Regions from separate parts of the Microbispora sp. NPDC046933 genome, predicted to be linked through region 1. Evidence: riboswitches for the same ligand, from Rfam matches in the RefSeq annotation. Region 1 holds a riboswitch; each other region holds the start of a gene.

Region 1 (3,201 bases):
GGGGAGTCGAACGGCATCCGAAGCGCGAAGAAGACGTCCTGGAGGCCCATCACGCCGAGGCCGACCGGGCGCCAGCGGGGGTTGCTGGCCGCGGCCTGCGGGCTCGGGTAGTAGTTGATGTCGATGACGCGGTCGAGGAAGGTGACCGCGGTGCGCACGGTGGCGCGCAGCCGCTCCCAGTCCATCTCGCTTCCGGCAGGGTGCGTGGCGAGGTGCGCGGCGAGGTTGACCGAGCCGAGGTTGCACACGGCGGTCTCCGTGTCGCCGGACACCTCGATGATCTCCGTGCACAGGTTGGACAGGTGCACCACGTTGCCGGGCTCGGCGGTCTGGTTGCACAGCCGGTTGGACGCGTCTTTGAAGGCCATCCAGCCGTTGCCGGTCTGGGCCAGCGTGCGCATCATCCTGGCGTACAGGTCCCTGGCCTTGACCTGCCGGACGTACCGGCCGGCGGCCTCGGCGGCGCGGTAGGCGGCGTCGAAGTCCTCGCCCCACAGGTCGGGCAGCTCCGGGACCTCGTTCGGGTCGAACAGCGACCACATCGCGTCGGCCTCGACCCGGCGCATGAACTCGTCCGGGATCCAGTTGGCGAGGTTGAGGTTGTGGGTGCGGCGGGCGTCCTCGCCGGTGTTGTCGCGCAGTTCGAGGAACTCCTCGATGTCGGGGTGCCAGGTCTCCAGATAGACACAGGCCGCGCCCTTGCGGCGGCCACCCTGGTTGACGGCGGCCACCGACGCGTCGAGGGTGCGCAGCCACGGCACGATGCCGTTGGAGTGCCCGTTGGTGCCCCGGATGAGCGCCCCCCGCGAACGGACCCGCGACCAGGAGATGCCGATCCCTCCGGCGAACTTCGACAGCTGCGCCACCTGCGCGTACCGCTCGTAGATCGAGCCCAGTTCGTCGCGGGGAGAGTCGACCAGGTAGCAGGAGGACATCTGGGTGTGCCGGGTCCCCGAGTTGAACAGCGTCGGCGAGCTGGGGAGATAGGCCAGCGACGACATCAGCCGGTAGAACCCGATCGCCTCGGCCGGTGTGGTCGCCAGGCCGCACGCCACGCGCAGCAGCCAGTACTGCGGGGTCTCCAGCACCAGCCGGGTGGAAGGGTGGCGCAGCAGGTAACGGTCGTACACCGTGCGCAGGCCGAAGTATTCGAACCGGAGGTCGCCTCTCGGGTCGATCGCGTCGTCGAGCTTGCGGGCGTTCGCGGCGACGAAGCCGGCCGTGGCGTCGCCGATCAGCCCCTGCGCGTGCCCGAGCCGGATCGCCTGGCTGAAGGAGGCCACTCCCTGGCCGCGGACCTCCTTGTCGATGTACCCGGCCAGCAGCCTGGCGGCCAGGCGTGAGTACTGCGGCTCCTCGCCGATCATCTCCGCCGCGGTCTGGATCGACAGCCGATCCAGCTCGGCGGTGGTGGCCCCGTCGTACAGGCCGCTGATCGTCTTGGTCGCCACGCGGAGCGGATCGATGTCGGTGAGATCGTCCGCCCAGCGCTCCACCGCTCGGACGATCTTGTTGACGTCGACCGGCTCGCTCGCCCCGTTGCGCTTGCGTACGTGCATCTGCACCCGTCGCGGCATGGACACCTGCCGCTCGGCGTCCACCGACGACACCCCGTCCGGTGACACCCCTGTGACCGTCACAGCCTCTCCTCGCGAACTCGGTCCCAAGGCCCGAGGCACCGCGCAGGAGGCATCCCGGCGAGCACGCGAAAGCGGTCCGCCAGAGCCATCAGCCGTCCCGCGCGGCCTCCGACCGGCCGCGTACCCATTCATCCAGTACGCGGCGCGCTGGCAGGTCTTCGGACTCGTGGGCGGCGCGGCATGTCGCCGCGTTGCCTACTGGTTGTCGCTTCCCAGATCGCCGGTAGGCCGGATCCAGTGCGTGTGACAACGGTCGTTCCCACTCACCGCTGCGGGGCAGTCCCGGACTCGCACCGGGTTCCCTCTTGCCTCGGCCGTCCTGGATGGACGGCCGAACCAGCTGCAGCGACCACCATATATAGGGGGCGAGGAAAAGTCACACCCAACATGTCGCGTCACAGGGGTTACGCGCCCTTTGTGTGCCCGGCGAAAACAGCCGTTCCTCAGCGGGCGCGGGACAGGGCGCGAGGGCGCCGGTGCTCCGGCTCAGCTCGCGTGCGAAGGCGGTGAAGCTTCTCGGTCACCACCCGGTGGTCAGGGTGGAGAGCTCACCCGGGCGTTTCCGTTCGGCCGTCTTGTGCAAGCGGGGCCGGACGCGCATCAGGTGTCGGCAGGAACATCGACCGGCGCGGGCGCCGGTCACTCGGACGGCCGGGGCCCCGCGGCGCGGCGGAGCCGGTTGGCGATCGCCAGCCCCAGCCCCTCCTCCACCGGCAAGGACGCGACGATGAGGTCGCACCCCCGCTGGTCGAGCTCGCGCAGGAACCCGTACAGCCCGCGCGCGTAGGCGGCCATCGAACCGGGGACCGCCACCACGGCATGCGCCTTCACCTGAGCGTCGCCATAGGAAGGGGGAAGAAAGACACCCACCCGGTGCCCCAGCTCCTGCGCGAGCTCCGCTTCGACGACGACCTTCTCGGGCTCGACGAGGACGACCCGCGCACGCGGCGCGTAGTGTGACGGATGCTGGCCCGGCACCCGAATGCGGCTCGTCGAGTGGACCGCGAGCGTGCCCCCCAGCACCGCTTCGAGGTCCTCCCGCGTCACCCCGCCGGGCCGAAGGACGCTCGGGGTGTCGCCTGTGGCGTCGACGATGGTCGACTCGACGCCGACCTCGCAGGGGCCGCCGTCCAGCACGAAGTCGACGGCATCACCGAGCTCCGTACGGACGTGGTTCGCCGTCGTGGGGCTGACCGAGCCGAAGCGGTTGGCGGACGGGGCCGCGACACCTCCGCCGAAGGCCGACAGCAGCGCGAGCGCGACGGGGTGGTCGGGCACGCGCACGGCCACCGTCTCCAGGCCACCGGTCGCTTCGAGGGGCACCCGGCGACCGCGCCGCAGGACCAGCGTGAGTGGCCCAGGCCAGAAGCGTTCGGCCAACAGGCGCGCGGTCACGGGCACGTCCTCGACCCAGTCGCCCAGGTGCTCCGCGCCGCCGATATGGATGATCAGGGGATGGGAGGGCGGGCGCCCCTTGACCTGGAAGACGCGCGCGACGGCGGCGGGATCCTCGGCGTTGGCGCCCAGACCGTAGACGGTTTCGGTCGGGAAGGCCACCAGA
Region 2 (3,201 bases), on a different contig from region 1:
CCAGCGGGCGGCCCTCCCGGCGGGCCCGGCCGGGCCGCACGCCGTACTCCGGAGTACGCCGGGGCGGTGCGAACCCCTCGCCGGTCAGCAGGAGCGTGTCGGACAGGAAGCGGCGCAGCTCCGCCAGGTTGTCCGGGCCGCCCTCGGCCAGATAGGCGAGTGCCTGCGCCGCGACCCCGGACGGCACGGTGGACAGGGCCATCAGCGCGGCGTCCGGGGCCTGCTCGCCGCCGAGCACGACGGTGGGCCGCCCGGCGGCCAGCACGGCGTCGAGTCCCTCGGGCCACGAGCGCCTGCCGCCGAGCAGCCGGACGACGACGGCGTCCACGCCGTCCACCAGGGCGGGCACGTCCTCGGGGGCCGTACGCGCGGGGTTGGCGACCCGCCAGCCCGCCCCGCTGCGGGTCGCGGCGAGCAACTCGGTGTCGGCGGTGGACAGCAGCAGCATCGTCATGAGCGGGCCTCCCGCAACGCGATCTCGGCAGTGGGCAGGCCGGTGGGCACGCCGCGTTCGATCAGCCGCCACACGGCCTCGGTGTCCAGGTGCTCCTCGACCAGGTCGCCCAGCGCGTCGAGGCGGGCCTCCCGGTGCGCGGCGAACGTGCCGGTCCCCGGCAGCCAGTCGCGGCCGGTGACGGCGGCGACCTCGGCGAGGAAGGCTCTGCGGAACCCGTCGCGCTCGAACAGGCCGTGCCAGGTCGTGCCCCACACCGGCCCCACCCGGCAGCCGTCGAGGAACGGCTCGCCGCCCTCTGCCGTGACCCGGCCGTGGTGGATCTGGTAGCCCGTGACCTCCTGGCCGCGCCACTCGCCCTCCGCGAGCGCGAGCACCTTGTCCGGCGCGTACGCCGTGCGGGCCGGCAGCAGCCCCAGGCCGGGCACCCGGCCCGCCCTGCTCTCCACGTCGTCGTCGACGACCGTGCCGAGCATCTGGAAGCCGCCGCAGATCCCGAGCACCGGCAGGCCCTGGGCGGCGCGGCGGCGCAGCGCCGCGTCCAGACCGCGCTCGCGCAGCCAGGCGAGGTCGCCGACGGTGGCGCGGGTGCCGGGCAGCACGACGAGGTCGGCGTCGGCGAGCTCGGCGGGGGTGGTGGCCAGGCGCACGCTCACCCCCGGCTCGGCGGCCAGCGCGTCGGCGTCGGTGACGTTGGACATGCGGGGCAGCCGCACCAGCGCCACGCGCAGCACCTCACGCCCCACCGGCGGGGTGAGCAGGCCGGGACGGCTGTCGAGGTCGAGGGAGTCCTCCACGTCGAGCCAGAGCCCGGACCGCCACGGCAGCACGCCGAGGCACGGGCGTCCGGTCGCCTCCGCCAGCCAGTCGAGCCCGGGCCGCAGCAGCGCGAGGTCGCCGCGGAACTTGTTGACCACGAATCCGGCGATGTGCCGCTGGTCGTGCCGGTCGAGCACGGCGAGGGTGCCGGCGAAGTGCGCGAGCACGCCGCCCCTGTCGATGTCGCCGACGACGAGCGCCGGCAGGCCGGCCGCGCGGGCCAGGCCCATGTTGGCGATGTCGCGGTCGCGGAGGTTGACCTCGGCGGGGCTGCCCGCGCCCTCGCAGATCACCACGTCGTAGCGGCGGCGCAGGCCGTCGAGCGCGTCGAGGGCGACGTCGAGCAGGCGCATCTTGTGGTCGCGGTAGGACAGGGCGTCCACGTCGGCGTGCGCGCGGCCGAGCACGACGACGTGCGAGTGCCGCTCCCCGGCGGGCTTGATCAGCACCGGGTTCATCGCGGCCTCGGGCTCGACCCGGGCGGCCGCCGCCTGCATCGCCTGGGCCCGTCCGATCTCGCCGCCATCGGCGGTGACCATCGAGTTGAGCGCCATGTTCTGCGCCTTGAACGGCGCGACCCGTACGCCGCGGCGGGCCAGCCACCGGCACAGGCCGGCCACCAGGACGCTCTTCCCGGCATCGGAGGTGGTGCCCGCGACGAGCAGGCCGCCACTGGTCGCCACGTCAGGCGGTGGAGCGCGAAACCGGCAGTGAGGCGCGTGCGCGCAGGCCTGTCCGGGCCATGGCATGTCCCCCCTGGGGGTATCCGCGCCCCCGGTAGAAGGTCCGACGGCCGGAGTATCCTGGCTCCCGGATCGGCGCTTCCCCCGGCCTTCCCGCCCGTGCTGGGCAGTGGCGTGGGTGAGGGTCGCTCCCCGGTGACAGTGGCGGGACCGCGCCGGATTCACACCGGCTTCCTCCGCGTCCGTCGCTTGCGGTGGTCAACATACACCTTCGTGCCGTATGTCCCGCAAGTGTGGTGCTATGTGTGTTTGAGTGTGGCGATCATGTAGAACGGCACGTTCTTCGTCACCGCGTTCTCGCCGTGCCCGTTGTAGTCGAACGTCATCGCCCCGTTGTCGTGGACCGTCAGGTAGATCGTGCCGTTGCGCACGCAGTTGCCCCGCATGGACACCCGCTTCAGCCGCACCGTCGTCCCGCTGACCACCTCGAGCCTGGACCTGCCCACGCAGCGGTAGTCGACGAACTGCTCGGTGACGGTGTCGCCTCCCTTGGGCACGGTCAGGACGAGCGTGTCGTGCCCGCCGGGCTCGAAGGTCACCCTGCCGCGCCACACGCCCGCGAAGCGTGCGCCGAAGCGCAGGGGCTCGCGCCCTGCTGACGTCGCGGCGGGCGTCGGAGTGGGCATCGGAGTAGGCGTCGTGGTCGTGGGCGTCGTGGTCGTGGGCGTAGGCGAGGGGGCCGGCGTGACGACGGCCGTCGTGCGCCTCGCGTCATCGTCGGCGACGCCTTCGGACGGCAGCGTGGACAGCAGCACCCCCGCCGTCGCCGCGACCGCGAGTGTGACCGCCGCCCCCGCGAGCAGGCCCCGGCGGCGGCCCGAGCCGCGCGGCGAGGGGACGGTATCCGGTCCCGCGGACGGGGAACGCCGCGCGGCGGTGAGCGCGCCCGGGATGTCGCCGGCGGTCCCCTCCGGAACCGCGCCGAGCAGCCGCATCGTGATGTGGACGATGTCCGGGCGCTCCGCGGGGTCCTTGCGCAGGGCCAGCGCCACGATGGAGCGCAACGGCTCCTCCAGGTCGCCGAGGTCGGGCTCCTTGGTGAGCACGCGGTTCAGGACGGCGGGCAGCGTATCGTCGCCGAACGGCGGCCTGCCGGTGGCGGCGAACACCATCACGCAGCCCCACGCGAACACGTCCCAGGCGGGTGCGGGCGGCTCGCCGGCGATCTGCTCGGGCGCCATGTAG
Region 3 (3,201 bases), on a different contig from region 1:
GCTGGAACAGCAGCCCCTCCTCGACCGGGGTGAGCCCCGAGTGCACGGACACCAGCGGCAGGCGGTCGAGCAGCGCCAGCACGATGGCGCGGGGCGAGATGCCCGCCGCGCCCGCCATCAGGCCGAGGACGAGACTGGCCGCCAGCACGGCGGACGCGACGAGCAGCGCCCGGCCGCGCGGCCGGACCGGCGTCATCACGCCACCACCGGCCTCACCGCGCCACCACTCAGCACGCCACCACTCAGCACGCCACCACTCAGCACGCCACCACTCACCGCGCCACCACGGGTGTCCGTGTCACCACCGGCTCAGCTCGCCGCCTTCTGCACGGCGTCGCTGACGGCCTGGGCGAGGTCGGCGACCCGAGGCCCCCAGCGGGAGGCGACGTCGTCGTCCAGCTCCACCACGCGGCCCTTCTTCACGGCGGACAGGCCGGACCAGCCCGGTCGCTTGGCCAGCGCGGCGGCGTTCTGGCCGCAGCACTTGGTGTCGCCGAGGAAGATCAGGTCGGGGTCGGCCTTGGCCACGAACTCCGCCGACAGCTTGGGGTAGCCGCCCGCCGCGTCGGGCGCCTCGTCGGCGATGTTCTTCAGCCCGAACAGGCTGTAGACCTGCCCGATGAACGTGCTCGACGTCGCCGCGTAGGGCGTGGTGTCCAGCTCGTGGTAGTACGTCAGGTCCTTGCCCTTCGGCGCCGCCGCCGCGAGGGCGTCGATCTTCTGCTTGACGCCGCTCGCCACCTCCTCGGCCTTGGCCGCGTTGCCGGTGGCGGCGCCGAGGTCCCTGATCTGGTCGTAGGTGTCGTCCAGCTTGGTCGCGGCGGGTTCCAGCAGCACCGGCACGCCGACCTTGCCGAGCCCGGCGACCACGCCCTCCAGGTCGTTGGCGAGCACGACGAGGTCGGGCTTCGCGGCGACGATCGCCTCGACGTTGGGTTTGAACCCCGACAGCGACGTCTTGGGCGCCTCCGGCGGGTAGTTCGACTGGTCGTCCACCGCCGCCACCTGGCCGCCCGCGCCGATCGCGAACAGGATCTCGGTGGCCGTCGGGGACAGCGACACGATGTGCTCGGGCCTCTTGGCGATGGTCACCGCGCCGTTGCCCGCCTGGACCGTGACGGGGAACGCACCCTGCCCGGCGCCGTCCGAGGCGGTGGATGTGGGGGTCGCGGACGTGGCGGCGCCGTCGGTCTGGCCGCAGCCGGCCAGAGCGAGCACGCCCAGCACCACACCCGCGACGGCCGTGCGTACGGGCCTCACGAGGTCCTCCATCAGGGGGAATGCCGGGAATCGAGGGACCCGCTGGAAGCGACGGATCACCCTTTTCCACGAGGGTCGATGGCGTCGGCGCACAGCGCAGGCGACCTGGCTCGTCCCCGGGGCGGGGAACCACAGTTGCGGGACAGCGCCGGATTCTCACCGGACTTCGCTACGCGGCGCGCGTCGGACGCAACGGTACCAATCCCTCACACGGCGTCCACCCCCGGCCCGTCCGCGCCCGGCACCGCACCGCACCGCGGTGTGTGCGACGCGCGTCGGCCGGGCCGCCTGCCTCGGCGTACGCGGGGATGGTAGGGCAGGCCCCACCCCGGCGGTAGGGGACCGCGCATGATCGGAAGTAGGGACCGCGTCGCTGCGCCGGGCGGGGCCGAGGCGAGACGCTTGAACCGCTCCCGGATCCGAGACTCCGAGACCCACCGAAACTCCGAGACCCACCAGGACCCCGAGACCCACGGACCCCGAGACCCACCGGGACCCCGAGCCCACGGACCCCGAGACCCACCGGGACCCCGAGCTCGCCGAGACACCGAGCTCACCGAGACACCGACACCCCCGCCGCCCGCGGGTCCACCACCCCCCCGGCGGCCGACACAGCGAAGGCGGCCCCCGTGTCCCTGACCATGCTTCCTCCCGCTCCCCAGAGGGCGCCGGCCTCGCCCGCGCCACGGGACCGCTTCATCGACGTCCTGCGCGTCTTCGGGATGGTCCTCGTGGTCGTCCAGCACTGGACCATGCCGGTCCTGTCGTACGCCCAGGGGCGGCTGACCACGGGCAACGCCCTGGCGGCGATTCCGTACGTCACCTGGATCTCGCAGGTCATGCCGCTGGTCTTCTTCGCCGGCGGCGCGGCCAACGCGATCAGCTTCCAGTCCGCCGTCCGCCGGGGCGGCACGGCCCGCGAATGGACGGCGCGGCGGGTGCGCCGCCTGGCCTGGCCGGTGGTGCCGCTCGCGGTCGTCTGGCTGCCGCTCCCCCACCTCCTGGTGGCCCTCGGAGTGCCCGCGCAGCCGGTGGAGGTGGCCGCGCGGACGGTCGGCCAGTTGCTCTGGTTCCTGGCGGTCTACCTGCTGGCCGTGGTGGCCACGCCGCACCTGCTGCGGGTGCGGGCCGGGGTGGCCCTGCCGGTGCTGGCGGGCGGCGCGGTGCTGATGGACGTGGTCCGGTTCTCCGGTCTGGAGGCCGCCGGCTACCTCAACGTCGCGTTCGTCTGGCTGGCCGTCCACCAGGTCGGGTTCCGGTACGCCGAGGGCGGCCTGGAATGGCTGAGGGGGCGCCGCGCCGCCTGGCTCGCGGTGGCCGGGTTCGGAATGGTGGCGGCCCTCGTGGCCACCGGGCCCTACCCCGCGAGCATGATCGGGATGCCCGGGATGATCTCGAACATGGCACCGCCGAGCGCCTGCCTGCTCGCGCTGTTCGCGGGCCAGCTCGGCCTGGCGATGCTGCTGCGCCCCGCCCTGAACGCGCTGGCCGCCCGGCCCCGGGCCGAGGCGGTGCTCACCGCGCTCGCGCCGCGCATGATGACCGTCTACCTGTGGCACATGACCGCGCTCGTCGCCGTCGCCGGTGTGGCGACCGTCGGCTTCGGGCTGGCGACCCCGCACGCCGGCTCGGCGGCCTGGTGGAGCGCCGTCCCGCTGTGGCTGGCCGCCCTGGCGCTGGTCCTGGTCGCGCTCACCGCGCTGCTCGGCCGGTTCGAGGAGCCCGCGGGCGCCGCCGCCCACCGGCACGTGGTGGCGGCCGCCCCGCTCGTCGGCGGCGCGCTGCTCGCCCTCACGATCAGCGGCTTCGCACCCGGCCCGGCGCCGCTGATCGCGTCGGCCGCCCTGGTCGCGGGCCTGGCCCTGGTCAGCCGGCCCGCAGCTGCCGCTCCACGTCGTCGATGACCTCCTGCAGGCGCAGGCCGTGGCGGGCGTCGAGCGG

The links. Region 1 has a riboswitch for cobalamin ahead of ABZ857_RS13540 (ribonucleoside-diphosphate reductase subunit alpha). Riboswitches for the same ligand answer to the same signal wherever they lie in the genome.
Region 2: linked by a shared signal. The riboswitch ahead of ABZ857_RS23190 (cobyric acid synthase) and the one ahead of ABZ857_RS13540 (ribonucleoside-diphosphate reductase subunit alpha) in region 1 are both predicted to bind cobalamin.
Region 3: linked by a shared signal. The riboswitch ahead of ABZ857_RS11855 (ABC transporter substrate-binding protein) and the one ahead of ABZ857_RS13540 (ribonucleoside-diphosphate reductase subunit alpha) in region 1 are both predicted to bind cobalamin.

The regions. Positions count from the first base shown of each region.
Region 1 covers NZ_JBEYWW010000008.1:190,393-193,593, reverse strand. Annotated here, with positions in the region: gene ABZ857_RS13540 (ribonucleoside-diphosphate reductase subunit alpha) at 1-1,640, opposite strand, end outside; cobalamin riboswitch at 1,772-1,996, opposite strand; gene ABZ857_RS13535 (L-threonylcarbamoyladenylate synthase) at 2,280-3,201, opposite strand, start outside.
Region 2 covers NZ_JBEYWW010000017.1:115,879-119,079, reverse strand. Annotated here, with positions in the region: gene cobN (cobaltochelatase subunit CobN) at 1-454, opposite strand, end outside; gene ABZ857_RS23190 (cobyric acid synthase) at 451-1,956, opposite strand; cobalamin riboswitch at 2,070-2,193, opposite strand; gene ABZ857_RS23185 (serine/threonine-protein kinase) at 2,256-3,201, opposite strand, start outside.
Region 3 covers NZ_JBEYWW010000007.1:140,187-143,387, reverse strand. Annotated here, with positions in the region: gene ABZ857_RS11860 (iron ABC transporter permease) at 1-196, opposite strand, end outside; gene ABZ857_RS11855 (ABC transporter substrate-binding protein) at 310-1,260, opposite strand; cobalamin riboswitch at 1,338-1,473, opposite strand; gene ABZ857_RS11850 (acyltransferase) at 1,890-3,164, shown strand; gene ABZ857_RS11845 (Gfo/Idh/MocA family oxidoreductase) at 3,127-3,201, opposite strand, start outside.